DNA from 2 places in the Desulfosporosinus paludis genome. Region 2 is predicted to be linked to the other one. Evidence: riboswitches for the same ligand, from Rfam matches in the RefSeq annotation. Region 2 holds a riboswitch; the other holds the start of a gene.
The links. Region 2 has a riboswitch for magnesium ahead of VZF35_RS15330 (magnesium transporter). Riboswitches for the same ligand answer to the same signal wherever they lie in the genome.
Positions count from the first base shown of each region.

Region 1: linked by a shared signal. The riboswitch ahead of VZF35_RS17930 (magnesium transporter MgtE N-terminal domain-containing protein) and the one ahead of VZF35_RS15330 (magnesium transporter) in region 2 are both predicted to bind magnesium.

Region 1 is NZ_CP144211.1:3,594,630-3,610,838, forward strand. Features, by position in the region: gene VZF35_RS17875 (NAD-dependent epimerase/dehydratase family protein) at 1-941, opposite strand, end outside; gene VZF35_RS17880 (UDP-glucose dehydrogenase family protein) at 938-2,218, opposite strand; gene VZF35_RS17885 (CotS family spore coat protein) at 2,372-5,080, shown strand; gene VZF35_RS17890 (ABC transporter ATP-binding protein) at 5,950-6,861, shown strand; gene VZF35_RS17895 (ABC transporter permease) at 6,845-7,858, shown strand; gene VZF35_RS17900 (GDSL-type esterase/lipase family protein) at 7,872-8,681, shown strand; gene VZF35_RS17905 (phosphatase PAP2 family protein) at 8,905-9,315, opposite strand; gene VZF35_RS17910 (transposase) at 9,427-9,771, shown strand; gene VZF35_RS17915 (hypothetical protein) at 9,961-10,143, opposite strand; gene VZF35_RS17920 (divalent metal cation transporter) at 10,485-10,964, shown strand; gene VZF35_RS17925 (LCP family protein) at 11,188-12,474, shown strand; M-box (ykoK) riboswitch at 12,613-12,779, shown strand; gene VZF35_RS17930 (magnesium transporter MgtE N-terminal domain-containing protein) at 13,204-14,427, shown strand; gene VZF35_RS17935 (Nramp family divalent metal transporter) at 14,484-15,734, shown strand.
Region 2 is NZ_CP144211.1:3,040,479-3,056,687, forward strand. Features, by position in the region: gene VZF35_RS15305 (metallophosphoesterase family protein) at 1-227, shown strand, start outside; gene VZF35_RS15310 (metallophosphoesterase family protein) at 287-727, shown strand; gene VZF35_RS15315 (MarR family winged helix-turn-helix transcriptional regulator) at 921-1,370, shown strand; gene VZF35_RS15320 (aspartyl-phosphate phosphatase Spo0E family protein) at 1,500-1,664, shown strand; gene VZF35_RS15325 (Nramp family divalent metal transporter) at 1,828-3,093, opposite strand; gene VZF35_RS15330 (magnesium transporter) at 3,090-4,388, opposite strand; M-box (ykoK) riboswitch at 4,596-4,761, opposite strand; gene scfA (six-cysteine ranthipeptide SCIFF) at 5,000-5,140, shown strand; gene scfB (thioether cross-link-forming SCIFF peptide maturase) at 5,243-6,730, shown strand; gene VZF35_RS15345 (molybdopterin-dependent oxidoreductase) at 6,873-8,843, shown strand; gene VZF35_RS15350 (tetratricopeptide repeat protein) at 8,912-9,619, shown strand; partial or broken gene VZF35_RS15355 (MBL fold metallo-hydrolase) at 9,647-10,455, shown strand; gene VZF35_RS15360 (S1C family serine protease) at 10,477-11,628, shown strand; gene VZF35_RS15365 (glutamine--tRNA ligase/YqeY domain fusion protein) at 11,930-13,591, shown strand; gene ybaK (Cys-tRNA(Pro) deacylase) at 13,618-14,091, opposite strand; gene VZF35_RS15375 (MFS transporter) at 14,487-15,392, shown strand; gene VZF35_RS15380 (MFS transporter) at 15,401-15,736, shown strand; gene VZF35_RS15385 (MGDG synthase family glycosyltransferase) at 15,859-16,209, shown strand, end outside.

The sequences.
Region 1 (16,209 bases), 550 kb from region 2:
TTATCAAATAGACGAATATCATTGATCTGTTGTTCTAACCCTTCTTTCAAAGTTGTTGCCGGATTATATTTCAACAGCGTTTGGGCCTTAGTAATATCAGCACAAGTATCCCGCGGTTCTCCCTTAAGTTGTTCCGAAAATTCCAGAATTGCTTTTTCGCAGAGTAAATCCTCTATTATTGATATAACCTCTAGAATAGAGGCCCTCTCCCTACCGCCAATATTGATCGTTTCTCCAATCAAGCCATCGGCATGAAGCGCCGCTGTAGTTCCCGCTATACAATCGCCGATAAAGGTAAAATCCCGTGTTTGATTCCCATCCCCAAATATTTTAATCGGCTCGTGATGGAGTATTCCCTTGATGAATCTGTGAAATGCCATGTCCGATCTTTGTCTTGGTCCATACACGGTGAAATACCTAAGAATAACGATGGGGATTCCATAACTAGCTTGATATACCTTGCATAAATATTCCCCTGTAAGCTTACTTACCCCATATGGAGAAAGGGGAGCAGGAGTAACATTCTCTGTTACTTTCCCCACTTTTTCACCATAGACTGAAGATGTTGAAATATAGATGAATTTTTGAAGCAGAGATTTACGCGCCGCCTCTAATAGTTTCTGGGTGGCTATGATATTGTGCTCGACATAGGCTTGAAAGTCGGGTCCCCAACTTGTACGAACACCGGGCATAGCCGCTAAATGATAGACAACTTGAACACCGTCCAGAAGCTTCTCTAAGTCGGCTTCACGAAGGTCACTCTGATATAGCTGAAAACGGGGATTCTGGAGCAATACTCTAAGATTCCTTTGTTTCGTTTGATTAAGTGTTGGATTGATCAAACCATCGATACCGATGACGTCAATCCCGTCCATTTGGAGCAATCGTTCACAAAGTTGTGAACCAATAAAACCAGCGGCTCCGGTAACAAGTATTTTCATGGTTTTCCTACCCCCAGGTAAATAAATCCTTCATTTCTCACAATTTTCTCATCGATGCAGTTTCTTGCATCAAGGATAATCGAGGCTTTCATTCTCGATTTTACTTCTGACCAATCGCACTCGTGAAATTGTTCCCATTCTGTTGCAATTATCAGGGCATCCGAATTTTTAACCGATTCATACTGGTCATTAAAGTTAGACACGTTTGCTAATTCCTGTTGCACCATCGGATCATACGTGTGCACATAACAGCCTTTTCGGATTAGTTGTTTAATAAGAGCAATTGCTGGAGAGGTGCGAAGATCGTCTGTATGCGGCTTAAAGGTCAAACCCCAAACTGTAATTTGCTTTCCTTCTAGGTTCGGGAGGACTGTCCTTAGCTTTTTCAAGTAGATATCAATTTGAGTATCATTGATCGCCATGACAGCATCAAGCAGCTTTGTCTCCACATTTTGCCTCATAGCTGCATCCTTAAGAGCGCAAAGATCCTTAGGCAGGCATGATCCACCAAACCCTAGCCCCGCATTTAGAAAATGCCTATTAATACGCGGATCAGTTCCTAATCCCTTGGCAACATCGATATAATTGACCTCAAAAGCATCACAGATACGGGCCATTTCATTTGCAAAAGATATTTTCGTCGCCAGAAAGGTGTTACTGGCATATTTGATTAGTTCGGCTCCGGTTAAGCTGGTAAAGATATAGGAAGCTTTACCCTTTTGATATAACTTCTTAAGAATTTTAATCGGCCGCTCTGACCTAGTGCCAAATACAATTTTATTAGGGTGTTTTATATCCCATAAGGCAGTACCTTCGCGTAAAAATTCCGGATTAGAAACGATATCAAATAAATCCTCTTCTACTCCCTTATCTAATAGCATTTGGTAGAGTAGAGCATTGGTTCCCGGTGGAACAGTACTTTTAGTTATGATAAGTTTGTATCCCTTAATGTTTGAGGCAATGGTTTCCACCACACTGTGAATATTACTGAGATTGCTGCTGCCATCTTCCTTGGGAGGGGTGTCGACTGCAATTAGTACAATTGGACTATCTCTAATGTTCTCTTCTACCTGAATTGAAAAATGAAGCCGACCATTTTGGTGGTTGATATTCATTAATTCTTGGAGTCCTTGCTCATAGAAAGGGACCTTACCTTGGCGAAGACTTTCAATTTTTGCCTGATCGATATCCACGCATTGAACCTCATGGCCAAAATCCGCTAATGCTGTTGCGGTTGTGAGGCCAACATAGCCGGCACCTACGACACATATTCTCATTAAACGGTCAACCTACTCTCATTTAATGTCGATTTATTTATTGTATTCGCACATGATAGCGTAGGTTAAAGATTTTGTTAAATTTGACTACTAACATTCAGCGCCTTAGCAGAATAGTTTATGTTATGTATTTATTGAAGCGGAGGCGACAAAATGGCGGAATATTCAATTCACCCATGGGATACTGAAGATTTCCCTTCAAACATTGATTTGGAAATGAACATTCCTCCCGAAATTGACGAATTGGCGCAGAAGGTCGTCAGTTACTACGATATGGATGTTCGTAATAAAACACTAATAACATCAAAACCTGACAAAGGAGGTGTTATATGGAAAATAGAAACCGATCAAGGACCTCGCAGTTTGAAGGTTTTACACCGCAAACCGACGAGAAGCCTCTTTAGCATAGGGGCACAAGATTACATTTTAAAACAAGGCGGCAGAGTCCCAGAATTAAAAAAGACTAAGGAAGGATTGCTCTATGTCGAAAAGGGCGGTAAGTTATGGATCGTCACAGATTGGATTGAATCCCTTAGTCCGGCCAGTAAGGATCTAGAAGGTGCTCGTGCTTTGTGTTACGGTTTGGGAGAGTTTCATAGGCATACCAGGGGATATATTCCACCTATCGGCTCCCAAAAAGCTTCTCGATTGTATGGTTGGCCTGATTACTATCGTAAAATAATTACTAAAATTAAATGGTTTCGGGATATTGCCAAAGCTTACAATGAAATTCCAGGTAGTCAATCACTTCTTTCTTCCATTGAGATCTTTGAACGACAGGCTCTGGATTCATTGTCCCATCTTGAGCAATCATCTTACGTTCAGATGGCCTCGTTGGGTGAAGAGCACTGGGGACTTGTTCATCAGGACTTCGGATGGTCGAACGGACAGCTTGGTCCCGGTGGTCTTTGGGTAATTGATCTAGATGGAGTAGCCTATGATTTTCCGGTTCGTGATCTTCGTAAGCTCATTTCAGGGACGATGGACGACATGGGGAGATGGGATGTCACTTGGATTCATGGTATGCTTGATGCCTACCATCAAGCAAATCCGCTCGATCTAGAAACTTACGAAATTTTATTAAATGATCTTGCATTTCCCAATGAGTTCTATAAGCAAATCAATGAGATGCTGTTTGATCCCGTTAATTTTATCAGTAATAATTTGGAAGGCATTAATGAGCATCTCTTTCTTTTGGAAGAAACAAAGTGTTTAGCTTTGAATGAGCTTCAACAGGATAGACGAAACTTCCTAACAGGCAGTTATGGCCCAAAAACTGTATTTAAAACGGAAACTCTTGAGATGCTGAGAATGAAAGAAAATCTGGAAAACACCGCATTGCAAAGCTTGGAAAGTAAAAAGAATTCCAACCTGAAACCCAGTGAATTCCAAGAAGGTCTTCATATCAAGAATAACACTATACAGTATGAGGTTCGAAGAGATAAAAAGAAGTTACGAACAAACACAGATCATAAATTAAAGGTGTTGATGATTTGTACAGAAAAATTGCCGGTTCCTCCTGTTCGTGGTGGAGCTATTCAAACTTATATTCAGGGAGTCTCCGGAATTTTAAGTACCCAGCATGATTTAACAATCTTAGGGACAACTGACCCTTCTTTACCACAAGAAGAGTATACAGATAATATACGGTATGTAAGAATAGATGGTAGACAAGTCTTCGAAATCTATGCTCAAGAGGTAATTGCTTTCCTTAAATGTAACTCCTTTGATCTTATTCATGTCTTTAACCGACCCCGTCTTATCCCATTAGTTCGTGCAGCTGCTTCTCATTCCCGTATAATTCTCAGCATGCATAACGATATGTTTAATCATGATAAAATCCATTCTAATGATGCACTAACTGCAATCGATGAAGTAGAACGAATTATTACCATTAGTGACTATGTGGGTAATACCATTTGTAATCTCTATCCTCAAGCAGATGGGAAAGTTCATACGATCTATTCTGGAGTAAACCTAAATACTTTTATTCCTTGGGAAAAATCTAATACAGCCGCTCAAATTCGTAATCAATTGAGGCAAAAATATAAGCTTGAATCCAAAACCGTGATTTTATTTGTTGGGCGTTTGACGCCAAAAAAAGGTATAGATGTATTAATTCACGCTTTAAATAAAGCGTATTCATCTGACCCCAATATAGCTTTAGTCGTTGTGGGGGGGACATGGTACAGCGATAATAAGGTCACCGATTACGTGGCTTATGTTCGCACCCTGGCAGACAGAGCCTCTTTTCCTGTGATCACGACAGGTTATGTATCAGCCGATCTCGTTCACCAGTGGTTTTGGGCAGGAGATATCTTTGTGTGTCCTTCTCAGTGGCAGGAACCGCTGGCCCGCGTTCATTACGAGGCTATGGCTGCAGGGTTGCCCTTTCTCACGACGGCACGGGGAGGTAATCCAGAAGTTGTAATCGGGGAAAACGGTCTAATCGTGGAGCAGCCTGAAGATACCAACGAATTTGCTGAAAAACTAAAAATTCTGCTTTCCGATCCCAAACTTCGTCGGATCATGGGCCAAAACGGGAGGCGTTTAGCTGAAATGAGATTTGGTTGGGAGAGGGTAGCACAGGAAATCTTAAAAGTTTGGAAACTAGGTAGCATTCCTATAACAAATATTAAAGGTAATAAAATTCAGAGTTCCAATAAAATTAGAAACTTGGAGGAAAGAGATAATGTTTATGCTGAAGAACTAGTTCAAGAATTAAATAAAACAAATGAATCTGGTTCATCTGGCGTAAGGGTAACCCAGGGAAAATTCATACCATTAGGGAATGATTACAGTTTGATTAATTATGACATTCCATCTGTGGCTAGGATTACCCGTGACATGATCGTTCATTGAATAAATTAGTTGTAAACGTGGATGAGACGATTAATATGTTAATAGATAATTGGAAAAACCGACTCTCAACTACAAATAGAACCGGTTAACGCCTTTCAAGTTGAATATATTGCTCCCTGTCTTCAAAGGCTGATTAGTGTAACATGATTGTTGATCTTGAGAAAGACAGATGAAAAATTGAGTTACAATTTTTCATCTGTCTGAAAGTGAGTTATTAAAAGACAATACCCAATGCGATCAGCAGCAAAATGATAATAACAAGCGATCAATCTATAAAAATGGGGGGACATTAGAAAATGAACAATTTTTCAAAACAAAAAGTGAACCATTTAGGTATTATGGGGGACCCTTAATACCTAAATGGTTCACTATATAAAAGCTAATATCAGTCTATTTTAGTTCTTAATACAGTAATTGACTCTTAGAATATTGTTTTGCTGTGAAAACTCAATATTTTTTATGTACTGACGTATAGCTCGCTGTTTTTCAGACAAAGGAACGGTTGGGTCAATCAGAAGTGAATAAGCATTTTTGAGTTGCCTGCGGAATTCATTAGAATCATAAATTGGATTAACAGTTTTTAACTGTTCAATCCGATTTTTTATGTCCGTTTCTTCTTTTTAAGACGCGACTTGTTTTCCTTGTATTCATCAAGAGTATCTACTCCAGCCTCAAAAGCCTGTTTAATGCGCAGATAGCGATCACGGTAGGGTTGAGATCAAAGAGATATTATAAAAATTTATTCGCAATTGATAAAGAATTCTTAAGGAAATATAAAGATTCTAAGAGTATAGTGGTACAGACAATGATATTTCGGCTAAGTAGATAAGTAACAATCTTAACAAATTTGTAAAGAGAGTAGGTGTACTATGGTTGATCCTGTTTTAGAGCTAAAAGGCATTTCTAAAAAGCTAAAAGGAAGGGAAATACTTAAAAATATTAATCTTACAATTAATCCTTCTGAAATTTTTGGTTTTTTGGGCCCAAATGGTGCGGGAAAAACGACTACGATTCGAATTATAGCAGGGCTGGTTAAACCCACCACGGGAAGCGTAACAATTTGTGGGTATTCCTTAGAAAAAGAATTTAGTAAAGCGTTGTCAAGGGTTGGCTGTATTATAGAAGGTCCGGATATGTACAAATATTTCACTGGAATGGAGAATCTCGAACAATTTGCAGCCATGAAAAATGTTGAGAGAAAAAGGATTTATGAAGTTCTAGAATTAGTGGGGTTACAACATCGAATTAATGATAAAGTTGGTACATACTCACTAGGAATGCGACAACGTATGGGGATTGCTCAAGCATTACTTAGTCGCCCTAAGCTACTTATACTGGATGAGCCAACAAATGGCCTTGATCCGGCTGGAATCGCCGAATTTAGGCAACTAATGAGAAAGCTGGCTTATGAGGAAGGCATGTCTGTCTTTGTATCAAGCCATATTCTTACTGAGTTACAGCTTATGTGTGACACAGTATCGATCGTGAAACAGGGAGAAGTCATTAAGACGGCAAAAGTAGAAGAGATTCAAAGCGACAATGTCGTTGAATGGCAGTTTGAGGATGTCGGTAAGGCTAAGGAAATTCTGAAGTCTAAATTAGGCCTGAATGTAACCCAGACTAAGAAAAATATCATTAGAGCACCTATCGGTAAACTGACCATCGAGGAAATAAACCGTACGTTTATGAATGAAGGACTCGTTATTTCATATTGTACCGCCGTAGGGAGTTCATTAGAGGATTTATTCCTGGATTTAACGGAGGGTGATAAAATTGTATAAACTCGTTAAAAACGAATTTCTAAAAATAGTTGGTAAAAAAAGACTCTATATAACCTTGGCGGTACTATTCATTATGGTTGCCGCCTTTGCTTATGGACAATATGACTCTTTGAATAGAACTAAAATCCAACTTGCTAACAGACTTGGTGTAACGGCCATCACTGATTGGAAAAGTATTGTTGGTCAGCAAATTTTAGACTATCAGGCAAGACTGGACAGTCCTTATCAGGATGAAGACCGTCGTGCCCAAACGAGAGTAAGAATGGAACAATCTCAGTTTTATTTAGATAACAATATCAATACTGTGGATTTAACAGCGGCAAATTTCACAACGAAAATTATCTCCCAGTCAATGTCTTTGTTCTTACCACTTCTCATGATTTTATTAGCAGCTGATCTGGTATCTGGTGAAATGGGTGAGGGGACTATTAAGTTTCTTTTGGTTCAGGGAATCCCGAGATGGAAACTATTACTGAGCAAATATATTGCATTACTTGGACTTGAAACTGTAGTTTTATTCTTTTCATTTATCTTCTCAATTTTGATCTCTGGACTCTTATTCGGGTATGGAGGTTGGTTGGAACCAGTAGCCACCGGATTTAAAATTGTTGGAGGCAAGCTTGATACATCCCATGTTACCTTTGTCGCTCAGTGGGAATATATCCTTATGGCCTTTGGTCTAGCCTATTATGTATCCATCGTAGTCGGAACCATTTCCTTAATGATTTCGGTGTTAGTTAGAAGTTCCATTGCCTCCTTAGGAATTGTGCTTGCATTTTTAATCGGCGGATCACAATTGACAAGTTATTTGGCAACTTGGCAGTTACCGAGATACTTGTTTACCTCTAATTTGAATTTAATGAGTTATATTTCCGGTTCTTTACAATCTATCCAAGGAATGAACATGACGTTTTCTATCACTGTACTTGCCGTTTGGACAATAACAGCACTTGTAGTAAGTTTTGTATATTTCAACAAGCGAGATATTCTTGTATAAGGGGGCGAAAACATTGTACAAAAAAAGTCTCTGGTACATCTCAATATGTATTACTTTTGTTTCTCTTCTTGTTTTTGTGGTTGGTTTTGTAAAGGCAGTATCATTTGCATCGGTTCCAACAACGGGAACAAACCAGTTAGTTTCCCAAAAAGCAACTAGATCCACGAGCGGTGGTTTATCTAATCGTTCCAATGTTTTACATATTGTCCTTATGGGAGACTCCATTGCCAAGGGCACGGGGGATGAGAAAGGTAAAGGAATTGGTGGTTATTTAGTTGATTTATTGAAAAGCCAGACCCCGAAGGATTTACAAGTTGATAATTTAGGGGTAGACGGATACAAGATTCAGGATTTAGCTAATCAACTATCGAGTGGGAAAGACGATAACTTGATTAAAAACGCGGATTTCTTAATTATATCGATCGGCGGCAGCGAGCTTCAACAAATCCAGTCCGCCCAAAGTATCCAGAAGGATCAAAGCTTTCAAACTGAGCAAGGCACCTTTGTTTCAGAACTACAAGACATTCTAAAGAAAATCAGAACCCTAAATAAGACAACTCAAATTATTATGATAGGGAACTATAATCCTTTAAGTGTCGTCAATACAACAGACAATGTGTCTTACCTCGACACTTGGACTTACAAAACACAACTCGTGCTGGCTAACGATGATCGAGCAACGTTTATACCGACTTACAATATATTCAAAAATAATTTAAACCGTTTTATATCTAGTGATAAGCAGAATCCAAATTCTACCGGATATCAGACCATTGCTTATTTGTTAAGCAAATCTGTAGAAAATACTTTGAGTAAACATTGATAAATTGATAATATGGGTTATAGAATCCAGCGACTATATTCAATATTTTTTAAGAATTGATTTAGATAAAGCGAGAGGGGACAAAAGGTGGAAGGATTACAAATCGAATCGCAGATATTGCACCATTTACATTTGTGTTATTTGTATCCACCTGGTACCAAATATAAAAGCAAACACCATTGGTTCAATAGTATTGTTACACGATTCAGGGGAACTTACTCTTTCAATGTCGCTTAGGTTCATAACTGCCAAAATGAAATAATCGCAGACCGAAGTCAGTGATAGGTTGAAATATAGAACTGAATTTCCATAGCAGGCGGCCACAAATCGTCCCGATCACAATTCCCGCAATGACGTCGGTCGACCAATGAACTCCAACATATAGGCGAGCAATTCCGTTGAGTATAGCTAAGAGAGTGAAGCTTATAGTAATCCATTTTGAAGCTTTCCCCAAGGATGCGGCAGCAACTCCAAAACTTCCGGTCGTATGATCACTTGGGAATGAGGCGTCTAGACTGTGAGGAATCAGCTGAGTAATTGTCCTCTTTTTGAGCACCATAAACGGACGTGGCCTAAAGTATATGTGAGAAATAAGGACATTAATAATTAGCCCTAACACACCTGCTAAACCCATGATGAGTAAAGCGTGCCGCTGTTTAGCTTCAGTCTTAGGTAAATTAAACCAGGCTATAATAAAGAGAACGATATAAAGTTCAAGAGATATTGGACAAAAAAAGCGAGTGTTTTGTCAGATAAGCAGTGGAAAATTATTGACTATTTTCATTATGAAATGCTAAGGAAACGGTGGCAGCAAATCTTACATACCAAGCTAAAGAAGAGTCTTCCTAAAACGAGAGAAAATAAGAGGCCAATTGATGAAATGTACCGTCAACAAAAAGAAGGATTCTATGTTCATACGAAGAATCGTATGCATAATGCAAAGGGAGCAGCTAAGTACATAGGAAGATATGTGAGCCGACCGGCCATAGCAAGAATTTTTTTGCAAAGAAATGAGCACCTTAACCGCCGATCATTATTTTTAACGCATTTTTCATTGAAAGTTTATCGAAAAGTAAGGGGGTACGGATAGGGATAGCAATACGAGAATGGATAATAGCTTGATCTCGCTATAGCAGTCCCTATAAGGAGAAGGGGAATGAGAAACATAAGACCAACTCCTTCTACATAAAATATATTGTACATGGGTAAGCTCCGCAAATTCTATTTACCATAAAGGGAGAGCGATTTAAGCTCCCCCTTTAAGATGAGGAATCTATTTTTAGAAGATAACTCCTAAAGCGATAAGGATTAAAATAGCGATAGCAATAATACCCACACCAGCGCCGTAAGTGGCAACTGGGGCAACAGGTGGGCAACAGCATACAGGTGGTCTTACAGGTCCAATGTGTGGTGGAGCCCCAACTGGTGAAATGTTTGGAAAATGACCAGGATATCCGTACATAATATATTCCTCCTTTCCATAAAAATAATGTCTAATTTAAAATACGATTCCCAGTGCGATAAGCAGAAGAATAATTACGACAACAATTGCAATTCCTTCAAATCTTTCGCCACGACGACAATCTACATCAACACCACCGAATGCCATTTGCGCTACCTCCTTTGCTAAGAGATAATACATAATATGTACAAGAGGGCATGAGTGGTACAATTTACCAATAGCATAAACCAATGAAAACTTTGATTAGTTTAATGAAGTATAATATCTAGTTTTTTCATCCCATCTATGGAAGATGTAGCATTTGGACGACTTAGGTAATAAGATATATTGCCATTTGTTAAATCACTTTCCCTTTCAGCCCTCATCGACGATGGGGGCTCTCGCTTAACCAGGTTGTAGGGCGTTGGCCAGCGATCCTCTTTGGAATCGGGTTATTCAATGCCGGTTTCCTCGCATCGATAACTGTTTCTCTTTCCTCTTCCTGGAGCATTGCGGAATTGTTTGGTTGGTCCAAAAGTCTGAATGACAAGATAACGGAGGCACCAAAATTTTACCTAATCTATATTGGAAGTCTTGTCCTTGCAGCACTCACTATTTTGATACCAAATTTACCATTAAATATCATCGCCATCGCGGCACAAGTTATCGGCGGAATTCTCACGGTACCACTACTTATTTTCTTGGTATTGATGACGAGTAACAAAGAATTGATGGGAAAATACAGGACGAAATTGTTTGGTAGGATATGGGGTTGGGCAATGGTTACTCTGCTCGCCGGATTGAGCATCGCTACTTTTTGGCAGATATTCACAAGCATTTAAGTATTCGAGAAGCCAACTGGCTAAAGCTTAATAGCAATTTAAGCTATTAACATTAAAAATGGTTTGCCGTGTAGAATTAGTTTTCTACACGGTTTTATTTTATTTAGAAAGGTTACACTTAATGATAAGGAGCAAGAGCAGATCAAGGCTACTAATATGAAATGCAATAAATAATTGCGAATTGTTCGATGAAAGAAAATAAATTATTTACTGTGAGGATAATATGGCACAGAATAAATACTATCAACATTTTAAAAGTCTTAAAAGTCTTCTATTTATAGTAATGATTCTTGCAACATTGGTAAGCCTAAAATATCCTATAAAATTGGCTAAAATACCCAAAAGCGAATTAAAACAATTACAGGTAAATGTAGGACAATCGCTTACAGGTAACGTGTACGGGAAAAAAGGACCGATTAATGTCTTATTGATTGGAAACAATGCACGGAATGCAGCGACCCCCCTGTCTCTAGGTACAGCAGCGGGGCAAGCAGACCTTTTAATTGTTGCTCACATAGATCCAGATTTACATAAGGTCAGCTTGATTTCCATTCCTCGTGATACGTTGGTTGCTATGCCAGATTACAAAGAGCCCATCCCTAAAATTAAATCTTCATTTGAGTTAGGTCTACAACAAAGTCCGGAAGAAGGACCAAATCAGGCCGTGAAATATGTTTCAAAGCTTACGGGCTTAAAGATTGATTACTACGTCGTAACGGGTTTTAAAGGATTTGCAGATGCCATTGACGCTGTGGGTGGAATACAGGTTAATATTCCTGGACGCCTTTATGATCCTGAATATAGTCAGGCAAACTTTCAACCTGGCTTGCAAACGTTAAATGGTGACCAGGCATTGGCCTATATACGTATTCGTCAAAATATTGCTGGGAATAGTTATCGAACAAATGATTTTCAACGCCAAGATGCCGAACTAGAAATTTTGAATCTGCTAAAAACAAAGCTATTAGCCTCTGGTATTAGCCTTTCAAATATAGAAAAACTTCAAGAAACATGGCGTCATGATGTAGCGACCAATATTCCTACACCCATGCTAATAGGAATGGGCCTAGAAGTATCTGGTTCACAAATGGAGCAAATTCGACTTGGATCCGTTAAAGACTCAATAGATATTACGAACACACCGTTGGATGGGATAAACCAAGAGGGCTATCTATCAGGTGCCTATTATGACGTTCTAGATCCAGAGGAAATTAGTCATACATTAAAACCATATGGTTCTATCGGGGCTTCCACAGGATTATCACCAATACCAAATCCTAAGACCGTTACTATCAATGTGTATGGCTCTCAATCAGTGGGGAATGAACTACAAAAAGCCGGATTTAACACCAGATGGATTAGTCCTGATTCTGGAGGAAGTCAAGTGGAGATCTATTATCCACAGGGACAAATTATGGCTGCTCTTTCTGTAGCACGAATATTAGGAACTGGCAATGAGTTGGTATCGCCATCACAGACGGTAAGCGTGATAACAGTGTATACCCCATAATACTAATAGTAGAAAATGTGTTAGCTCGAAACTTAACGTCTCAGCAATCTATAGAGCGTATCCAAAGAAAATCTAGTCAGGACGACAAAGTATTATTGACAAACATCGTAAATTGGGTTATTATCCTACTTGACAATTAAATTTCTTCGTTAGGTGAGGCTCCTGTATGAACATAGGCCACTGCCCGGAAATGTCGAGAGACGCCAATGGGTAGAACAGGTATTACCGGATTAAGGTTTTACATAATGTGGCTGAATTTTATTCTACGTTATACAGTGCCAAAGCTCAAACGAGTGGAGGAAAGTGAATTTCTATTTTGTATGAGTGCATAACAAAGCTTTCCGTTGTCTAGGAAAGCTTTGTTTTTTTGCGTTTAAGGAGGTGAGACGACTTGAGTACCGATGATGACCCTGATTTATGTGATTACAAAAGATCGAGAGTAATTTTGAAAGTAATTGTTGAGACTGATCGGTTAGCCCAAGTACGTCTCAGCACCTTCTCCCAATTAATTACTCTCACATCCCAAAAGAAGGGAAATATAATACTGTTAACCTGAGCAGTTTTGTATTTTTCGCTTTCTAGATCAAAGGAACTTATGGTTAAAAAGAGATAACCCTTTAATTTCTCTTAAGAAGGAGGTGGTTTTATGGACGCGGGTCCTGAACGAAGTTTAAAGGCATTACTATACGCAGACACGCTCATAAAACTACTTAGATATTGGAGGGATTAATGATGGAACTATTAACAGATCTCTTTGTTAGTGAACTCATTGCTAAAGTTATTGTTGACCGCAGTGGACGTAAACTTGGTAAAGTTAGGGATGTATGGGTAGATTCCGAGAATCCATTCCCAGTTGTTCGGGGACTGATGATCAGGCATGATGGGGAACTCACAGTCATTCCCTGGCAAGATATTTATATGCTTAGTCGACGGGTTGTCGCACTACGGGTGATTGCTTCCGAGGTACACTTTGAAAAGGTATCAAAAAAGCAGATTTATACAAGTGAAATATTGGATCGGCAAATCGTCGATATGAATGGGGCAAAACTCGTACGGGTAAATGATATTAAATTAGCTGGAGACGGCAATGGGGTTCATATTGTGTCGATTGATGTCAGCCTTGTTGGTTTGTTACGCAGACTTCTCCCAAGAGGATGGGTTAAATTACAAACAAGCGCTAAATGGTTACAACCAAACTTCATTACGTGGGACATGGTTCGATCTTTGACAAGTGATGGCGAAAGCTTAGCTCTACGTATCTCAGCTGACAAGTTGTCCAAAATGCATCCAGCAGATTTGGCTGAGATTATGGAGAATATTGGACACAAAGAACGATTGGAGCTTTTTGGGCGCTTAGATCCCGAAATAGCGGCTGACACATTAGCTGAAGTTGACATGGATATGCAAGTATCAATTCTTAGGCAGATGGATAAGGAACGGGCTGCCGATATTCTTGAAGAAATGGAACAAGATGAGGCAGTAGATCTGTTATCTGAGATGAGGGAAAATGATTCTGATCAGCTATTAAGTTTAATGGAAGATGAAGCAGCTTCTGATCTACGTGAACTACTGGAATATGATGAAGGAACTGCGGGCAGTCTGATGACAACAGATTTCTTGGTGTTCTCGGAAGAGCTTACGGCTGATGGAGTCATTCAACGTCTAAGAGAAATAGCCCCAGAGGCAGATTATATTTACTATCTTTATGTGGTTGATTCCGTAGGGCGTTTAAAGGGAGTCGTATCGCTGCGCGAACTTATTATCGCTTCAACCGATTTAAAGATTGGCGAGTTAATGCATACAAAAGTAATTAGCGTCCAGGCTGGAGAGGACGAGAAACAAATTCGACGCTTATTTTCTAAATACAGTCTAATGGCCCTTCCGGTAGTCGATGCATCTGGGAAAGTCATAGGAATTATTACCGTAGATGATGTACTCTCACAAAAAAAGTAGGCCCACAACGAGCCTTCTAACGTATTCGTGATAAATCGTTAAAGGAAGTGAACTACATGTGGAAAAATAAAATTTCATGGCGTACTATCTTAATGTTCTTGGCCATTGTAGGGCCTGGGATTATCACGGCCAATGTGGATAACGATGCCGGTGGAATCACGACCTACGCGGTAGCAGGCGCTCAGTTCGGATATAAGTTCCTTTGGGTTTTCATTCCAATGACCTTAGCATTGATCGTTGTCCAAGAAATGAGCGCCCGTATGGGGGCGGTTACGGGCAAAGGTCTTGCGGATCTTATTCGTGAGAACTTTGGAGTACGATTGACGATCTTCATTTTAATAGGACTCCTTATAGCAGACGTAGGGAATACAGTATCTGAGTTCGCCGGAGTGGCTTCCAGTATGGAGGTCTTCGGAGTCAGTAAATATATCACCGTACCTCTAGGGGCGCTCCTCGTATGGCTCTTGGTTGTAAAAGGAACATACCGACGAGTAGAAAGAGTTTTCCTGATCGCCAGTGCAATTTTTATAACCTATATTTTAGCTGGCTTTCTAGCTCACCCGAATTGGGGTGAAGTAGCAAAAGCTACATTTATTCCGAGCTTTAGTACAAATTCCGAATATCTTGCGATGTTTGTAGGTTTGGTCGGTACGACCATCGCACCGTGGATGCAGTTCTATATTCAGTCAGCCATCGTGGAGAAAGGAGTTACTGTCAAAGATTATAAATTTTCACGTTTAGATGTTATTTTCGGATGTTTCATTACAGATATCGTGGCTATTTTTATCATTGTTACGACTGCAGCGACGATGCATACAGCGGGTGTCTCCATCAATGATGCTAAAGATGCCGCAATTGCTTTACGGCCCCTAGCAGGTCAATACGCTTCTGTACTATTTGCTTTCGGACTTTTCAATGCGTCCATCTTCGCAGCCACAATTTTGCCACTAGCGACGGCTTATTATGTGTGTGAAGCACTGGGATTTGAAGCAGGCGTTGATAAGTCCTACCGCGAGGCACCGCAATTTTATACTTTATATACGATTATCATAATTTTGGGAGCTTTAATCATCCTTATTCCTAATGCACCACTAGTTCTAATTATGCTTTGGTCTCAGGTCATCAATGGTGTCCTTTTACCGTTTGTTCTCGTGTTTATGCTGGTTCTCATCAATAAAAAGAGGATCATGGGAACTTATACAAACTCCAAATTCTTTAATGGGGTTGCATGGAGCACAACGGTGATCATGGTGACCCTAACACTCTTATTGGTAGTAACCACACTTTGGCCAAATCTTTTGGGATAACAAAACACCTAATAAATTAAATAATATGCTTTAGTTTCATATAAGTTAGGCCGCCTGTTTGAAATAAGGCGGCCTTGAAAATTACAGTTTGAAGTTGCTGTTTCTAACGTAATTGAGTTTTTGTTCAGAACTGATGGGAATTTACATGGATTACTTTCATTAGATGGCCAAATAGTCCATCCGCTAGAAGGAAACTCATTAGCAAGTTACTTTATCGTTCGTGATGCTCTCATTATTTCAAACTTTTCGGGGTAGTGGTTTACTTTATTTCTATATTAATTCATGCTGCAAAAGGGAGCTTGAAAAGCCAGTTGAAGTGATTAGTGTGCTAGGGTGGGCGAATTTAGTATTTTTTAACCAAGTTGCCTATTTTATTCAGAACAATAAACTTAAAGGGCCATACTTTTCTTGACGTTGGACACGCTACTTTTGAAGTTTCCCTTAATCCTTTAAATAGGTATTCCTAATCGTTCAA
Region 2 (16,209 bases):
GCCAGTCGAGGGATTATCATATTCTTAATAATGAGTTGGCTAGTCATACGTTAGACATTAATTATCCAATCTATTGGACAATTGGGAACCATGAATTTTATGGAGGCTTTTATAAGAATGGGTCTTGGTCACCAGATACTTTTCCTAATGGGCAGACCGATGCTTTAGCCATTAAACGTTTTCTAACACTGGCTGAGAGAGAAAAGTCTATGGAGATACGTGGGTAAACGATTATCACTTTATTTTTTTGGGCACTGAAAAATCACGGATGAGCGACAGGAATTATATGGATTTCGCTTTTTTATCGGAGACTCAATTTAACTGGCTGGAGGAGGTTCTTAATAAAAATAAAAAACCTTATAAGCCTATTTTCGTCTTTCTCCATCAACCAATGCCTTATATGACATTAGGCGGATTACAGCGGGGTTATGTACTTCAATGGCAAAGGTTAAATGATATATTGTCACAACACCCTGAGGTCATTCTATTCAACGGGCACACTCATTATGAAATAGATTATAAAAATATGGTGAGCCAAGCTAACTTTGCAATTTTTAATAGTTCATCACTGGCCTATCCTATTGATAAAAACAGAAATCTTATTAAGAATTCAGCTCCGGGTTTAGTCGTAGAGGTATATGAGGAAAAGGTTGTCATCAAAGGTCGGGAATTTTTGACTCAGGACTGGATTAATGCAGCGGAAATCGCTGTCCTTGAACAAGCGTAAATTCTCAACTGAAGAACAACGTTAAAACAAAGCGATTGCTTTCTGAATTGGCCTTCTCGTTTTTCACGATTGTAAAAACTGAAGGCTTTTTTAATTGGGCGTCAAGGATGTCTTGACATCCTTGACAAATGCAATTCCTTATAAGATAATTTATTAACTAAATATTAGATCGTTTAAGAATTAGGTGGTAACCATGAAATCCGATGAAATAGAAGCTGTTGTACGCGAATTAGACCGTGCCATGGTCCAATTTAAGAGATTTGGTGGACAAGTAAGGTGTTCTCAAGCCATAAGGCCCAGCGAATTTACTTTGCTTAACACTATCATTCAATATGCCCATTCTGATTCTAAAGGAATAAAGGTTTCTGACTTGAGTGCCCAGCTTCAAATTACGCCTGCAGGAGTCACTCATACCATTAATTCCTTAGAAGAAGGGGGATACATAGAGCGTCTTGCCGATCCCACTGATGGGCGTGTTGTACTTGTTAGGGCAACAGAAAAAGGCAAAGAGATTATCGAACATATGAGGATGGAACATTTTGAATTCTTAAAAGGGCTAACGAACTTTCTTGGGGAGCACGACAGCAAGGAATTAATCAGGATCTTATCATCTGCTTTAGGCTATCTTAAGGAGAAGCGCTAATATAAATACGAGATTTCAGTCTTGCATTTTTAAACAATATATACTAAAATATACCATCGGAGGGTTGGTGTGGGAAATGGATAGTCTTTTCCACGCTTTTTAATAAGAAAAAGAGGTGCAATTGTCAAAATGGATTCCCTAATGTTTTTAATTGAAGATGCTCGCCGAAAACTAAATGATTCTGCAAAATGCAAGAGTTTGACCGATCCCGAAATTGTGGATATGAGTCAAAATTTAGACAGATTACTCAATGAGTTTTATTCAATGACGGAATCAGGAACTTTAGCTTCGTAAGATTTGAACGAAGTAGTGTTGATTCCCCCATAGAAATTTGACATAATTCACCTTTAGTTTTTACATAGTTGAAACAAGGAGTCTTTCATCTTTTTGAAAGGCTCCTTGTTTTATTGCTAAATATTAAGTTCCTTTAATAAAGTTGAGAGTTTAGATAGTTACATTAAACTAGGCCAATCGTTCTAAAGATCATACTAACCAGATCGGGAAATACGGTCGAGAGAAGTAACAGCAGGGTTAGTATGATTAAAATGAACGTGAATGCCCAAGAGACAACATTGAAGAACTTAGTATTGACAAAGTCTCCCATAATGCTTTTCTTACTGGCAATGAGGACCATAAAGATGAGGATCGGAGGCAATAGTACGCCGTTCACAACTTGAGTGGTCAACATGACATGATAGAGAGATAAGTTAGGCCATAAGACAATCGCAGCCCCTAAGACGATAAGAACGGTATAGAGGCCGAAAAACATAGGGGCCTCTTTATAAGATTTGCTGATGCCGTGTTCAAAACCAAAGGCCTCGCAGACGGCGTAAGCCGTACTTAAGGGAAGAACAAAGGCAGCCAGCATCGATGCCCCAAGAAGGCCAAAGCCAAACAAGAAGGTTGCATATTCTCCGGCTAACGGTTTCAAAGCCAGTGCTACGTCTTTAGCTGTTTCAATAGGGATCTTATTGACGTAGAGGGTTGCTGCTGTGGCTACAATAATGAAGAATGCGATAAAACCTGTGAAGAACGATCCTATTAATACATCCCAGCGGGTATAACGATAGTCTTTAGCCATGATTCCCTTATCAACTACGGATGCCTGAACATAAAATTGCCCCCAAGGAGTTATCGTAGTACCAATTACCCCGATAGCCATCATCAAAAAGGCTGGGGTTCCGGAGAAGGAAGGGGTAATGGATTCTATTAAAACCCGGTGCCAGGGAGGGTTGACCATGACTCCGGAGATAACATAACTAAAAAATGTCAGACAAAGGAGAAGGAATATCTTCTCGATCTTTCCATAATCCGTTTTAATGACCAACCACCAGATGATGGCACCCATTACGGGGACAGAGATGTATTTGCTCACGCCAAAGATTTCAAAACTTGTGGCAATTCCCGAGAATTCCGAAGCAGTTGTTCCTAAATTGGCAATGAGTAGAACACTCATGGCAAAAAATGCCCATTTCACTCCGTAGTGTTCACGGATTAAGTCCGATAGTCCTCGTCCCGTAACAGCACCTGTGCGAGCAGAAATTTCTTGGGCAATCGCTAAAAGAATCGTACTAATCAGCATAGTGAAGATAAGGGAGTAGCCGTATTTGGCCCCGGCAGCGGCATAAGTGGCAATTCCGCCGGCATCATTGTCGGCAAAGGCTGTAACAATCCCTGGACCCATTACAGCTAGAAACAGTCCAATTCGTTCTCTGCGATTCATTCATTATGCCCCCCTTTGGCCAAGCGTCGGCGGGCGATTAGGGTGGAATGGATCTCAGCACGCGGACGGTCGGGCATTAATAACTCGAGAACATCATCCACCGTAATAATACCTAAGACTTGATCCAGATCATTGACGACTGGGACCGCAAGAAGCCCGTATTTGTGGATGATCTCAGCAACTTTTTCGTGATCATCATAAGGGGAGATTTTGACAATCTTCTTATGCATAAGGTTCCTGAGAGGAGTATCTGGTGAGGCAATAATAAGTTCTCGGAGAGAAAGCACACCTTCGAGGGTTTCTTGTTCATCGACGACATAAAGATAGTAAATCGTTTCTGCTTCAGGTGCCAAGCGTCTCAATTCGTCGATGGCTTGCTCCGCTGTGAGCCAGATGGGTAAACCGATGTATTCTGTGGTCATAAGCGAGCCTGCAGTATCGTCTTCATATTGCATCAGTTCACGAACATCTTCAGCATCATCGGATTCCATAAGACGAAGAAGTTCTTCGGATTTCTCTGTAGACAACACGCTTAAAATATCGGCGGCCTCGTCAGCAGGCATTTCCTCGAGAATGTCTGAAGCCCGTACTTCATCCATTTGAGTAATCATTTCGACTTGGGCATCTAATTCCATTTCGACCAGAGCATCGATGGTTTGCTGAGAATCAAGAGATTCGAGGAAATGCGCTCTTTGTCTGTAGTCCATATCCTCTATAAGGTCAGCGATGTCTGCAGGGTGAAGTTGGCGGAGTTGTTCTTTTTCTCGGGTCAGTTGGAGAGAGGATGTCCTGTTTTCCAGAGGTTTAATATATTGACAGCCGACAAAGTTATTTTCAATACGACTGAGTAAAAATTCAACCCCTAAGCGACGGAAGAGTCCTCGAACTCCGATGTCAACGGCGACTAAAACAATGTATTGATGGTCTTCACGAGATACCCAAGAGAGTGAAATGTCGTTGACTCGTACTAACCTTGAGCCTTCAAGATCGATGATTTGTTTATCTAATAGCCATTTTCCAATAAAGGTCTCGTCATCATGCAAGGGACAGGTCTTTTGCGGATCAAAGGTAATATTTAAACGCAGACCTTCTTTATCCCAGGATACGACCCATTCGATTGGGATAAGGGCAGGGATTTCTTTGGCATAACGAATGCCTGTAACCAGTGGCGAGGCGTTGTCCCAGCGCATCGCGAGGTCATATAGTCGACCGATGCGGTGTCCTTGGGCATCCCAGATTGGCTTATTGGATAGTTGGCTGAAGTAAAACTCACCCAATACTTTCAGATCGTTCATTTGACTGCCCTCCTTTTAGTGGCGGAGTCTGGCGCCTATGGCAAAAGGACTCCTGCCGGTATTATGAAAACTATAATTGCATAAATGATAGGGGCCAGAACCCATAAAACCACCTCCTTAAATTTCCCAAAGATAAAGATTCCATGAGCCGTATTGGAATATAATAAAAAGACCTCTACAAAATAGAAGGTCATAGTGAAAACGCTTGGCCCTCCCTTCTCGTTGAGTTTTAGCACTGCATAGCGTAGAGTTATCTCAGCCACATTAAGTAAAACCTTATGCCGGTAATACCTGTTCTACCCAATTGGCGTCTCTCGACATTTCTGGGCAGTGGCTTATGTTTATGCAGGAGCCTCACCTAACGGAGATTTATTGTCTACTTCATTATATGTATAATCTATCAAATTCGTCAACATTTTTGCCTAGAAATTAATTATTCGCTTGATCTCCATCGATTAATCACGATTGCTTGTAATTCCTCGAAGATACTTGATGATTTAGCGACCTGCGTTTGTCTAATCAGTGTTTTCTTAACTTTTGCCTTTTCTCTTGTCCTTATGATATAATCGTGAAGGAATTAATGACGTAAGTCTCGAGAGGAGGGTGTTTGAATGGCAAAACACATTCAGACGATTGTGAAAGCAAACCTAAGTTCAACTGTTAAAACGGGAGGCTGTGGAAATTGTCAGACCTCTTGCCAATCTGCATGTAAAACATCATGCACTGTTGGTAACCAAGTGTGTGTTAAATAACATTAGGTCTAAGTTTGTACATGATCTCAGAACCCAATCCTTTTACGGGCTGGGTTCTGTTCTATTTATTTAGAATACTAAAAAATGAGAGCGAGGACGTCAATGTTTAATTTTGGGGAGCTAGAGGGGTATAGTTTAAAAAAAAATGTTCACTTTTTTCATCAAGGCGATTTATTTATTGCCTATGATGTTAATTCGGGCTCGGTACACGTGCTGGATGAAGGAACATTTGAGGTCTTAAGAGCTATTCAGAGTCTTGATATAAAGGAAGGTCAGCCTTCGCTGGAAAAATTAGAGGAAGCTCTCTGTCTTATCGGTAAACAAGACCTTAACGGACTGGTACCAGAGATCTTAGAAGAGCTAGAAGAACTCCGTCAAGAGGGAACGATTTTTTCCAAGGAGACAGGCCGGGTCAACTTAGCTTACCCCGAGAAACCGATTGTAAAAGCAATTTGCCTGCACGTGGCTCATGACTGTAATTTACGTTGTGAATATTGCTTTGCCGGGACAGGGGCTTTTGGGGGCAGCAGGACTCTGATGGATTTAGAGACAGGAAAAAGGGGTATAGACTTTGTCTTAAAGGCTTCCGGACATAGAAACCATTGTGAAGTGGATTTCTTCGGAGGCGAACCGCTGATAAATTTTGATGTGGTTAAGGCTTTGGTCGAATACGGCCGAAATGCCGCGGCTGCCGTGGGTAAAACCATTAAGTTCACATTGACAACGAATGGTGTTTTATTGAATGAAGAAATTCAAAATTTCCTCGAACAAGAGGAGATTAGTGTGGTTCTGAGTTTAGATGGGCGTCCGGAGGTCCATGATCGAATGCGTCCGCATGCGGATGGCCGAGGAAGTTATGCAGAAATTCTTCCGAGAATCCAGCAGTTTACCGCTTTAAGACCAGAAAGTTCGGCCTATGCTTTGGGGACCTATTATTATGTACGGGGTACTTATACCCATTTTAATTTAGACTTTGATCGCGATGTTTTACACATGGCGGATTTAGGGATTAATCAGATTTCTGTTGAACCTGTGGTGGCAGAACCGGAAGATCCCTATGCTTTCCAAGATGGGGATTTAGAGAATATTCGCGAGGCCTATGATCGTTTAGGGGAGGAGCTCATCAAGCGCCGTTCGCAGGGACGGGGTTTTAATTTCTTTCATTTCAACGTTGCCCTGGATAAGGGACCTTGCCTTCTTAAAAGACTTTCGGGATGCGGAGCGGGCCACGAGTATGTTGCCATTTCTCCGGAGGGAGATCTCTACCCCTGTCATCAATTTGTAGGACAGGAGAACTACAAACTTGGTTCGCTGTATGATCAAGACCCGTTATATCTAAAGCCAGATGTGGTTCAGGAGTTCCGTGCCGCAAATATTTATTCTAAATCAGCATGTCAGGAGTGCTGGGCGCGTTTTGCCTGCAGCGGAGGCTGTCATGCCGCTAACGCAGCCTTTACCCAGAAGCTTACTGAGGTTTACACTCTGGGATGCGAGCTGCAAAGAAAACGCCTTGAAGTGGCTCTTTACGTTAAGATTAAAGAAATTCAGCAAAATGCTGAGGGGATGACTCTTCCAGACGTTCGTTGTTAAGGTTAGAGAAAGGGTATTTTCTCAGCATAACAGTGTTTCGGCCAGGAATATCCATGGTTAAAATGTTATAACTATTTAGAGCGGATAAGCTCGTTGGATATAGGTTTTCGTTGAGTCTTTAGCAGGTGTTAGGAGGAAGAATATGACGATTGTACGTTCTGCATGTCCCTTAAACTGCCCAGATGGATGCGCTTTCATGGTAGAGGTAACAGAAGGTGGTCTCCGCGTAAAGGGGGACCCCTTGAATAGCATTACAAAGGGGTTCATCTGTTCTAAAGGACAGGCTTTGGCGAAACGCGTCTTTTCTGCCGACCGATTGAGATTTCCCCTCTTAAAACAAGAAAAAGGGTGGAAAAGAATAAGTTGGGATCAGGCCTACGCGCTCTTCAGTGAGAAAATCGAAGAAACCGTGTCCAATGTGGGATCTTGGGGGATCTTCCATCATTATGATTATGGAAACAATGGAGTCCTGCGGGAATTAGACCGGCGATTTTTTCAGGCTTTGGGAGGGGTCACGGAACCTCGGGGGAGTATGTGCTGGGGAGCTGGTTACCGGGCACAGGAGTTGGATTTTGGCGGGGTTTATTCGAGCTCGTATGAGGACCTGGAGGATGCGCGGACTCTCGTATTATGGGGGAGGGATCCGGCAGTTACCAATGTCCACTTAATGCCTTATTTATTAACGGCTAAGAAGCGAGGAGCCCGTTTGATTGTCATAAATCCAGTTCGTGTCAAAAGTGTGGACTTCGCTGATGATTTTTATCAGGTGCGTCCTGGAACGGATGCAGCTCTGGCCTTAGGGTTGAGTCATATTATCCTAAGCGAGCGTTGGCAGGACACTCTCTTTATTCAAAATTATGTTCATGGGTTTGAAGAGTTTGCCAGGAGAGCCAAGGAATTTTCCCCAGAGAACGTGGAAGCAATAACAGGAGTCAGCGTCACTCAAATGCACGAACTAGCGAGACGTATAAGTCACGCTCGTCCGGCGGCGTTCATCTTAGGCTATGGGCTTCAACGCTATGTGAACGGAGGAAACACGGTCCGGGCGATTGACGCCTTGGCAGGGATAAGTGGGAATGTTGGCTGGACAGGTGCGGGTGTGCATTATGCCCATCAGTATCATCACGGAAAAATGAATTCGGTGCAGCTCTCGCCGGACCGATATCAGGCGAGGACCTATCCCCATCCTGTTCTTGCGGAAGAACTGCTGAAGGCGGACCCTGCCATTAAACTCGCGGTTGTGACTCGGTCGAATCCACTGGTACAACAGCCGAATTCTCAGCTTTGGAGAGAGGTTTGGCGACAAATACCTTTTAAAGTGGTTCTGGATACGGTGATGACAGAAACAGCAAGGCAGTCGGATTTAGTCTTGCCGGTAGCGACGATATTTGAAGAAGAGGAATTAATGAGAACCTCTTGGAATCCTCTGATTCATTATGCTCAGAAAGTTATTGAATCCCAGGGAGAAGCCCAATCGGAACCGGTGATCTTTACTGAGCTGGCTAAGCGTCTTGGTCTGGAGAAGGATTTTCCATACACCTCAAAAGAGTGGATCGAATTTGTCATTGAGCCGTTGACTGCAGCCTATGGTATTACCCTTGATCAGCTGGCCCAAGGACCGATTTCTGCACCCTACATCCCTAAAGTGGCTTGGGAAAACAAGGAGTTTAAAACACCCAGCGGCAAAATTGAGCTTTCTTCGAAACTTGCCCAAAGAGAGCTTGGAGATTCTGTCGCAACCTATGTCTCGACGGGGTCTTCAGAAGACAAGACAGAGTTTCCTTGGCACCTTATTACCCCTCATCCGGGGAATACGTTGCATTCTCAATTTCATCAAGTCGATGGGTTTGTCGTGTTTCTCCACCCGGATTTAGCCGGGAAATTTCGCCTTAACTCCGGAGATCGGGTCATTGTAGAGACGAAGAATGGGCAGCTTGCAGCTTCGGTTGTTCTGTCAGAAGATATCCATCCTGAAACAGTGGTCTTGCCGGAAGGCGCAACCACGGATGGCTTTGGGGTTAATCAGTTGATTGTCGGTAAAGGTTCTGATGTTGGGGAAAGTACGTCGTATTACGAGACGTATTGCCAACTCAGAAAATGGTATTTAGATTAGGGTATGGGTTGGACGGATTGAGCAGGCATGGTACAATAAAGCTGGAATAATATGGCCAAGGGGGCGATGTGTTGAGGAAACGTCAACACCGTGTTTTTGCAATGATTCTTGTGGTTCTTATAGCGATTGCTATGGTAGGCTCAGGGTTTGCTGTGTTTTTCGGCGGCAGCGGTATACCTGCTCCTAATCAAAATTCAGCGACAAATACAAACACTCTTGCTGATTATCAGGCCAAGAAAACTCGCCTGGCGACCCTTGCTGAGCAGGCGAAGACGGATACGGGCAATGTCGCTTTACAAACGGACCTTGGGAATGAATATTATGACGCTGGCCTTGAAGCAGAAACAGTAGCGCCTTCAGAGTCTGCGGAGAACTATAAACATGCTGTTGAGGCTTATCAGAACGTCTTGAAAGTGAATAAGGATCCAAATGTAATGGTAGACATGGCAACTGCTGCGTTTAAGAGCGGGCAAAATGATCTTGCCGAAAAAACATACGTTGAAGCATTAACGATTAAGCCGGATTTTCTTAACGGGTTAGTCAATTATGGGATATTCCTTGCTAATGTGAAACAAGATCTGCCAGGGGCTATTGCCCAGTGGCAGAAAGCTCAGAATTTAGCTCAGCCAGGTACTGAACAAGATCAGATCAAAGCTTTTATCAGCCAGGCTCAAAGTCAACTTAAGGGAGGTACTAATTCGTCCGGAGGTGGGGCTTCAAACCCGAATCCAGCGCTGAAAAACGGAGCATCAACCCCTGCACCTACAGGGAAGTAAATCACCGGAACGGAGGAGACGATTTCATTGCATTTTACAACGTTGGCGAGCGGAAGTTCCGGAAATGCCATTCTTGTCGGTGAAGGCCACAGACATTTGCTGGTGGATTGTGGGATCAGCGGCAAGAGTTTGTTATCGAATCTTTCTCAGTTAAACATAGAAGGCTCGGAGATTGAAGGAATTGTCGTTACTCATGAGCACATTGATCATATTCGGGGAGTGGGTGTTCTTGCTCGAAAGTTAAAGATTCCGATCTATGCTACAACCGGTTTATGGAAAGCTATGAGTCATTCTTTAGGGAAGCTCGCTGAGCAGCAGCGTATCGAAGTAAACACCTCCTTTTCATGCGCCGGGCTCGATATTTTGCTCTATCCGACTTCCCATGACAGCCGAGAAAGTTACGGTTTGAAGATTGTGAGGCCTCAAAAAAAGGACAGGGGTCATCTCGTTGTTGGCATAGCCACCGACAGCGGAAGAATCACAGAAGAGATGCACCAGCATTTGAAAGGGTGTGATGGCCTCGTAGTCGAAGCGAATTACGACGAGGAACGGTTACATAATGGCCCATATCCGGCATATTTAAAGCGGCGGATCAGCGGACATTACGGACATTTGGAAAACTCGCAGCTGGCCCAAGGGCTAACAGAGTGGATTCAGGAAAATACCCAGCGGGTTGTGTTGGCCCATTTAAGTGAGGAAAACAATACCCCGGAAATAGCCTTGTCGACGGTGCTGCATATCTTGAGCGAATCGAGTGTCCCTGAAAGGTGCCCGAGGTGAAGGTTCATGTTGCCCCTCGGCATACACCGCATGAACTGATTATTTTAAGGGAATAATAAAACCTAAGGAGGGTGCGCATGAGTTATTATGACGACCAAAATAATCACTCGAGAAAAGGACCGGGCCTTCTCTCAATGACAGTTATTGCCTTGATCAGCGCTGTGTTGGGCGGGGTCATAGCAGTAGCCTTAATTCCTTCCATATATGGCAATAAACAAGTTGGACCGACGAATCAGGTTATTTTAAATGGGCAGGGGACAACCCCTACGATTAAAACAGAGGGGACTACAAATTTTCCTGTAGTTCAGATCGCCAAAACAGTTGGCTCAGCAGTCGTTGGGATTGCTAACTTCCAATCCCAGGGTTCCTTGTTTGGCGGAGGTGGCCTTACAGAAGCAGGTAGTGGTTCGGGCTTCATTGTCGATGCCCAACACGGCTATATTGTCACTAACAATCATGTCGTTACGGGTGCGGAAAAAATCGTTGTTAGTTTGGCAGATGGACGCAATATCACTGCCAAGTTGGTAGGTGCCGATGACCGTACAGACTTAGCGGTGGTTCAGATAGCTGATACCTCGAATTTAACGGCAACCCAAGAAGGGGATTCGACGAAACTTCAAGTTGGTGAATCTGTGGTAGCCATTGGAAATCCTGGGGGTCAGGAATTTGCCCGCTCTGTGACGGCTGGCGTGGTTTCAGCCACGAATCGAGTCTTAGATCTTCCGGGGGAATCGAGTTTTAACCTCATTCAAACCGATGCAGCCATTAATCCAGGCAACAGCGGGGGGCCGCTTGTGAACTATCAAGGCCAAGTCATTGGCATTAATTCGGCTAAAAATCAAGAGCCAGGGTTTGAAGGGATGGGCTTTGCCATACCTATTTCAGATGCTTTGCCGACGATTAAGCAATTAATCGAGAAAGGATACGCAAGCCATGCAGGTCTGAACGTTCAAATTGATCCGCGCTATACTGCGGAGTATGCGAGCCAAAGAGGATGGCCGACTGGGGCCTATGTCTCCAAAGTTACTTTGGGCGGACCTGCCGAACGTGCCGGTATTATAGCCGGGGATGTAATCACAAAAATCAATGGCAAAGAGGTTAAAAGCTCTTTGGAATTGACCCACGAGCTGTTTAAATTTAATCCGGGTGATAAGGTGTCGGTGACAGTATTTCGGAACAATAAGACAACAGATATGTCGGTCACTCTGACAGAGATTAAGTCGCAATAAAAAACAACAGCTTCCGCTCTTGCTGAGGCTCGGCGCAAGCCGAGCTTTCTTTATACGGATCGAAAGTATAATATACGCCACATGCTTTTTGTAGTATCAGTACAACCAGTAACTAAGGCAGCCGTTTTAGCCAAGGCTTACAAGTGCGAAGATAGTGTCTATGGGAGCCAGCCAAGTTTTCTGGATATTGTCGTTAGAGTATTGCGCAGGAAGTTGAACTCTGGCCATGTATACGGTATTATGTAGGACAAGGATAAATCGGCAAAAGCAGGATCATATTAACGAGAAAGGTTGATCATTGATGGAACATAAACCCTCCTCCAATTTTCTGAGGAATATACTCCTCGAAGATCTGAAATCTGGTAAGGTCGATCATATTGTTACCCGCTTTCCACCTGAGCCCAACGGCTATTTACATATAGGGCATGCTAAATCTATCATCCTTAATTTTGAATTAGCCGATGAGTTCAAAGGCAAAACCCATCTGCGTTTTGATGATACGAATCCCATAAAAGAAGATACCGAATACGTTGAATCGATTAAAGAGGATGTACAATGGTTGGGGTATGAATGGGACGAGTTGTTCTTTGCTTCGGACTATTTTGAAGAAATGTATAGCCGTGCAGTGTTATTAATTCAAAAGGGAAAAGCTTATGTCTGTGATTTGACGGCTGAGGAAATTAGAAGAACACGCGGGTCTTTGACGGAACCGGGGCGGCCAAGTCCTTGCCGCGATCGCTCGATTGAAGAAAATCTAGAGCTGTTTGAATGTATGCGGCGTGGAGAATTTAAGGATGGGGAGAAAGTTTTACGAGCCAGAATTGATATGGCTTCTCCGAACATCAATTTGCGGGACCCTGTTCTCTACAGGATTGCTCATGCCTCCCATCATAATACAGGAGATAAATGGTGTATTTATCCTATGTATGATTTTGCGCATCCTTTGGAAGATGCCATCGAGGGCGTTACTCATTCAATTTGTACTTTGGAATTTGCGGATCATCGTCCTTTGTATGATTGGGTTGTGCGGGAATGTGAAATGAAAAATGTACCGCAGCAATATGAATTTGCCCGTTTGAATATGACAAATACCGTTATGAGCAAGCGTAAGCTCAAGCAACTTGTCGAAGATAAAGTAGTGGATGGCTGGGATGACCCACGAATGCCTACGATATCCGGACTTCGGAGAAGAGGGTATACCCCTGAGGCGATGCGCAGTTTCGCCCGAGAAATTGGGGTGGCCAAGGCGGACAGTGTGGTTGATACTAAGATGTTGGAACATTTTATTCGAGAAGATTTGAAACTTAAAGCGCCACGTACCATGGCTGTCTTAAAACCGTTGAAAGTAGTTATCACTAATTACCCGGATGATCAGGTCGAGATGCTGGAGGCTGAAAACAATTCGGAAAATCCGGAAATGGGTACACGGAAGATTCCCTTTTCCCGTGAAGTATATATTGAGCAAGACGATTTTGCAGAGAATCCGCCACCGAAGTATCATCGTCTCTACCTAGGGAATGAAGTGCGGTTGAAAAATGCTTATTTTATTAAATGCAACGAAATTGTTAAAGATGAGTCGGGCAAAGTGATTGAGCTGCACTGTACCTACGACCCGGAAACCAAGAGTGGTACAGGATTTACGGGCAGAAAAGTTAAAGGGACCATTCACTGGGTAGATGCTCGTCAAGCTCTTCCCGCAGAATTTCGATTATATGAACCTTTAATTTTAGACGATGATGAAACAGACGATGGTACCTCTTTCATGGATCATATCAATCCCAATACTCTGGAGATTTCTCACGGTTTTGTAGAACCAACTTTGAAAACAGCCAAGCCGCAAGATAAATACCAATTCTTCAGACATGGCTATTTCAATGTTGATCCGCTCTATACTACTTCCGATCAGCCTGTTTTTAATCGGATTGTATCCTTGAAGAGTTCCTTTGAACTTCCTAAGCAATAGGAAAAAAGCAAAGCGATAAATTATCTTCAGGGGCTTGAAATATCGCCTACCTGAGCATTGGTGGCAGAAATCAAATCGGAAGGATGTAAGAAAATCTGAAGTCCCCGTAAGCCAGCACTAATGGAGATCTTTTCTTGATGATTTATCGCTGAGTCAATATAGGTCGGGTAGGATTTTTTTATTCCAAGTGGGGATACCCCTCCCCGAATATAGCCCGTAAGAGGTTGGACTTCTTTAAGAGGTACAACCTCTACTTTCTTATTTCCGCTTAAAGTCGCCAGACCTTTAAGATGAAGTTCGTGATCACCTTGTATGCATGCTACCAGGACCCCCGTTTTGTCGCCGCGGGCGACTAATGTTTTATACACTTGTTCGATGGGTAGTCCAACTTTTTGGGCGACAGAAACGGCGGATAAATCCGACTCGTCCACTGGATATTCTTTAAGTTCATAAGATAATTTCATTTGATCGAGAATGCGTGCCGCATTTGTTTTGCGCATGGTTTTTTGACCCCTTTGATATCATTTTGTTAAGTGTATTTCTTTGCCTTCCAGCAAGATCCATTATTCGATAAATAAGAATTTTTTCCTTCAAATTTATAATTAAGGTAAGTATTGACAGAGTGTACTGAACACGTCTATACTTAATAACAGTTTCAGTCTGAAAGGAGGTCGTTTAATTATGAAAGAGTTAAGAGGTTATTGTAGTTGTCTGCTTTATAGTGCGGCCTTTGTGGGAGAACTTGACTAATTAGTTTTGATGAATCAAGTCACGGGTCGTAAGATTCCGTGACTTTTTATTTTGTAAGGGAGTTTAAAGCCATGGAACCTCCTGCCCTTTGGAGCGGCAAGGGAGGGGAGTGGCTTTTTTTGTTGCTTGGGAGAGGAGTTTTAGAGTGTTCAGTTGGAAGATTTGGTTAAGCCCTTATCGGGGGATGCCTAAAGAGATTTATGTGATTTTTGTGGCGCGAATCATTAACGCCCTCGGATGTTTTGTGATGCCTCTGCTGACGATTATTTTGACACAGAATATAGGTTTGTCAAAACAAATGACGGGGCTTTACATCAGCATTTCCGGCCTCTTAAATGTGCCTGCAGCCTTAATTGGTGGGAAATTAGCGGACACCATCGGAAGAAAAAAAGTAATCATGTTGTTTGACGGCTTGGCCATAGTTTTTTATATTACTGCTGGTTTGATGAAGCCCTCGTTATCAATGGCGTATGTTCTAATGATTGCAGGAGCATGTATGGTCACAGCAGGGCCTGCTCATGACGCACTTATCGCAGATCTATCGACACCGCAAACCAGAAATGGGGCTTACGCCCTTTCCTATATGGGCTGGAACATTGGCTTTTCAATTGGCCCGATTATGGGAGGGATTTTATACAGAAACCATTTGCCCCTGCTCTTTATCGGGGACGCACTGACTGCGCTTATTGCCTTAACGCTAATAGGATACTTTATTCCTGAGACTCTTTGGAAAACGAAACTGGCTGTTACGGAACCTTCAAGGCTGGAGAAGCGTGAAGAGGGATCAATATTGGCGGTTCTGCTGAAACGACCGATTCTCCTCTATTCCAGCATTATTATGATGGGTTATAATTTTGCGTATGCCCAGTGGTCATTCATGCTTCCAATGCAGACCATACAGAACTTTCCGGGTGCCGGGGCGGAATACTTTGGCTATATTGCAGCCTTTAACGGCCTTGTTGTGATGCTGTTTACGCCAATCATTCTGAAAATCACAGAACAAATCAGTAATATGCGCCGGATGGTCTGCGGGGGATCTTTTATGCCGTAGGTTTTGGGATGTTGGGTGTCACCCATGCTTTAGTATTAGTCTTTCTATGTGCCTTTATCTATACGCTTGGTGAAATTATTTTAGCCATTAGTGTGACTCCCTTTGTAGTCAGTCATACTCCTATTTCTCATCGCGGGAGGATGAATTCTTTAGTTCCGATGGTTTTTCGTTTAGGAGATACTTTAGGGCCTGTAGGTATGGGATATATTTTAACGTATATCAGTATTGACTGCGGCTGGAGACTGATCGGAGTTTCAACGTTCTTTTGCACGTTGCTAATGTTTGGTTTAGAGAAGTGGGAAGCTCGGCAGAACGTCCAAGGTCAAGAACAAGTGGGGTCGTAAGGCGATTTTGAGCATTGCCTGAATATCGGCTTTCTTTTTCCTTGGGTAATCCCTATAATAGATACAAAGAAACCAATATTATAGTGTCCTTTTAGGGTAGTCATTGAGAGGGAGGGCCAATTTTGAAGCAACTAAAGGTTCTCGTATTTTCCGCGTCGTTTGGAAACGGACATTTGAGAGCGGCTGAAGCTGTTATTGAAGGGATACGGATCAAGGAACCTTCTGCTAAAATTATTCACTTGGATTTCGGCGCTTTTCTAAATATGCGAGTTAACACGATCATTAGAGATTTTTATAGTGGGCTCTTGAAACGAGCACCAAAGCTATGGGGCCGTTTTTATTATAAAACGGGCAAGAAACAACCTCAATCAATGAGTCAACGTTTGCTGAACCAAATCGGACGAAGCAATTTTCTAAATTACATTCAACAGTTTAAACCGGATTTGATCGTGTGTACTTATCCGACAGTATCG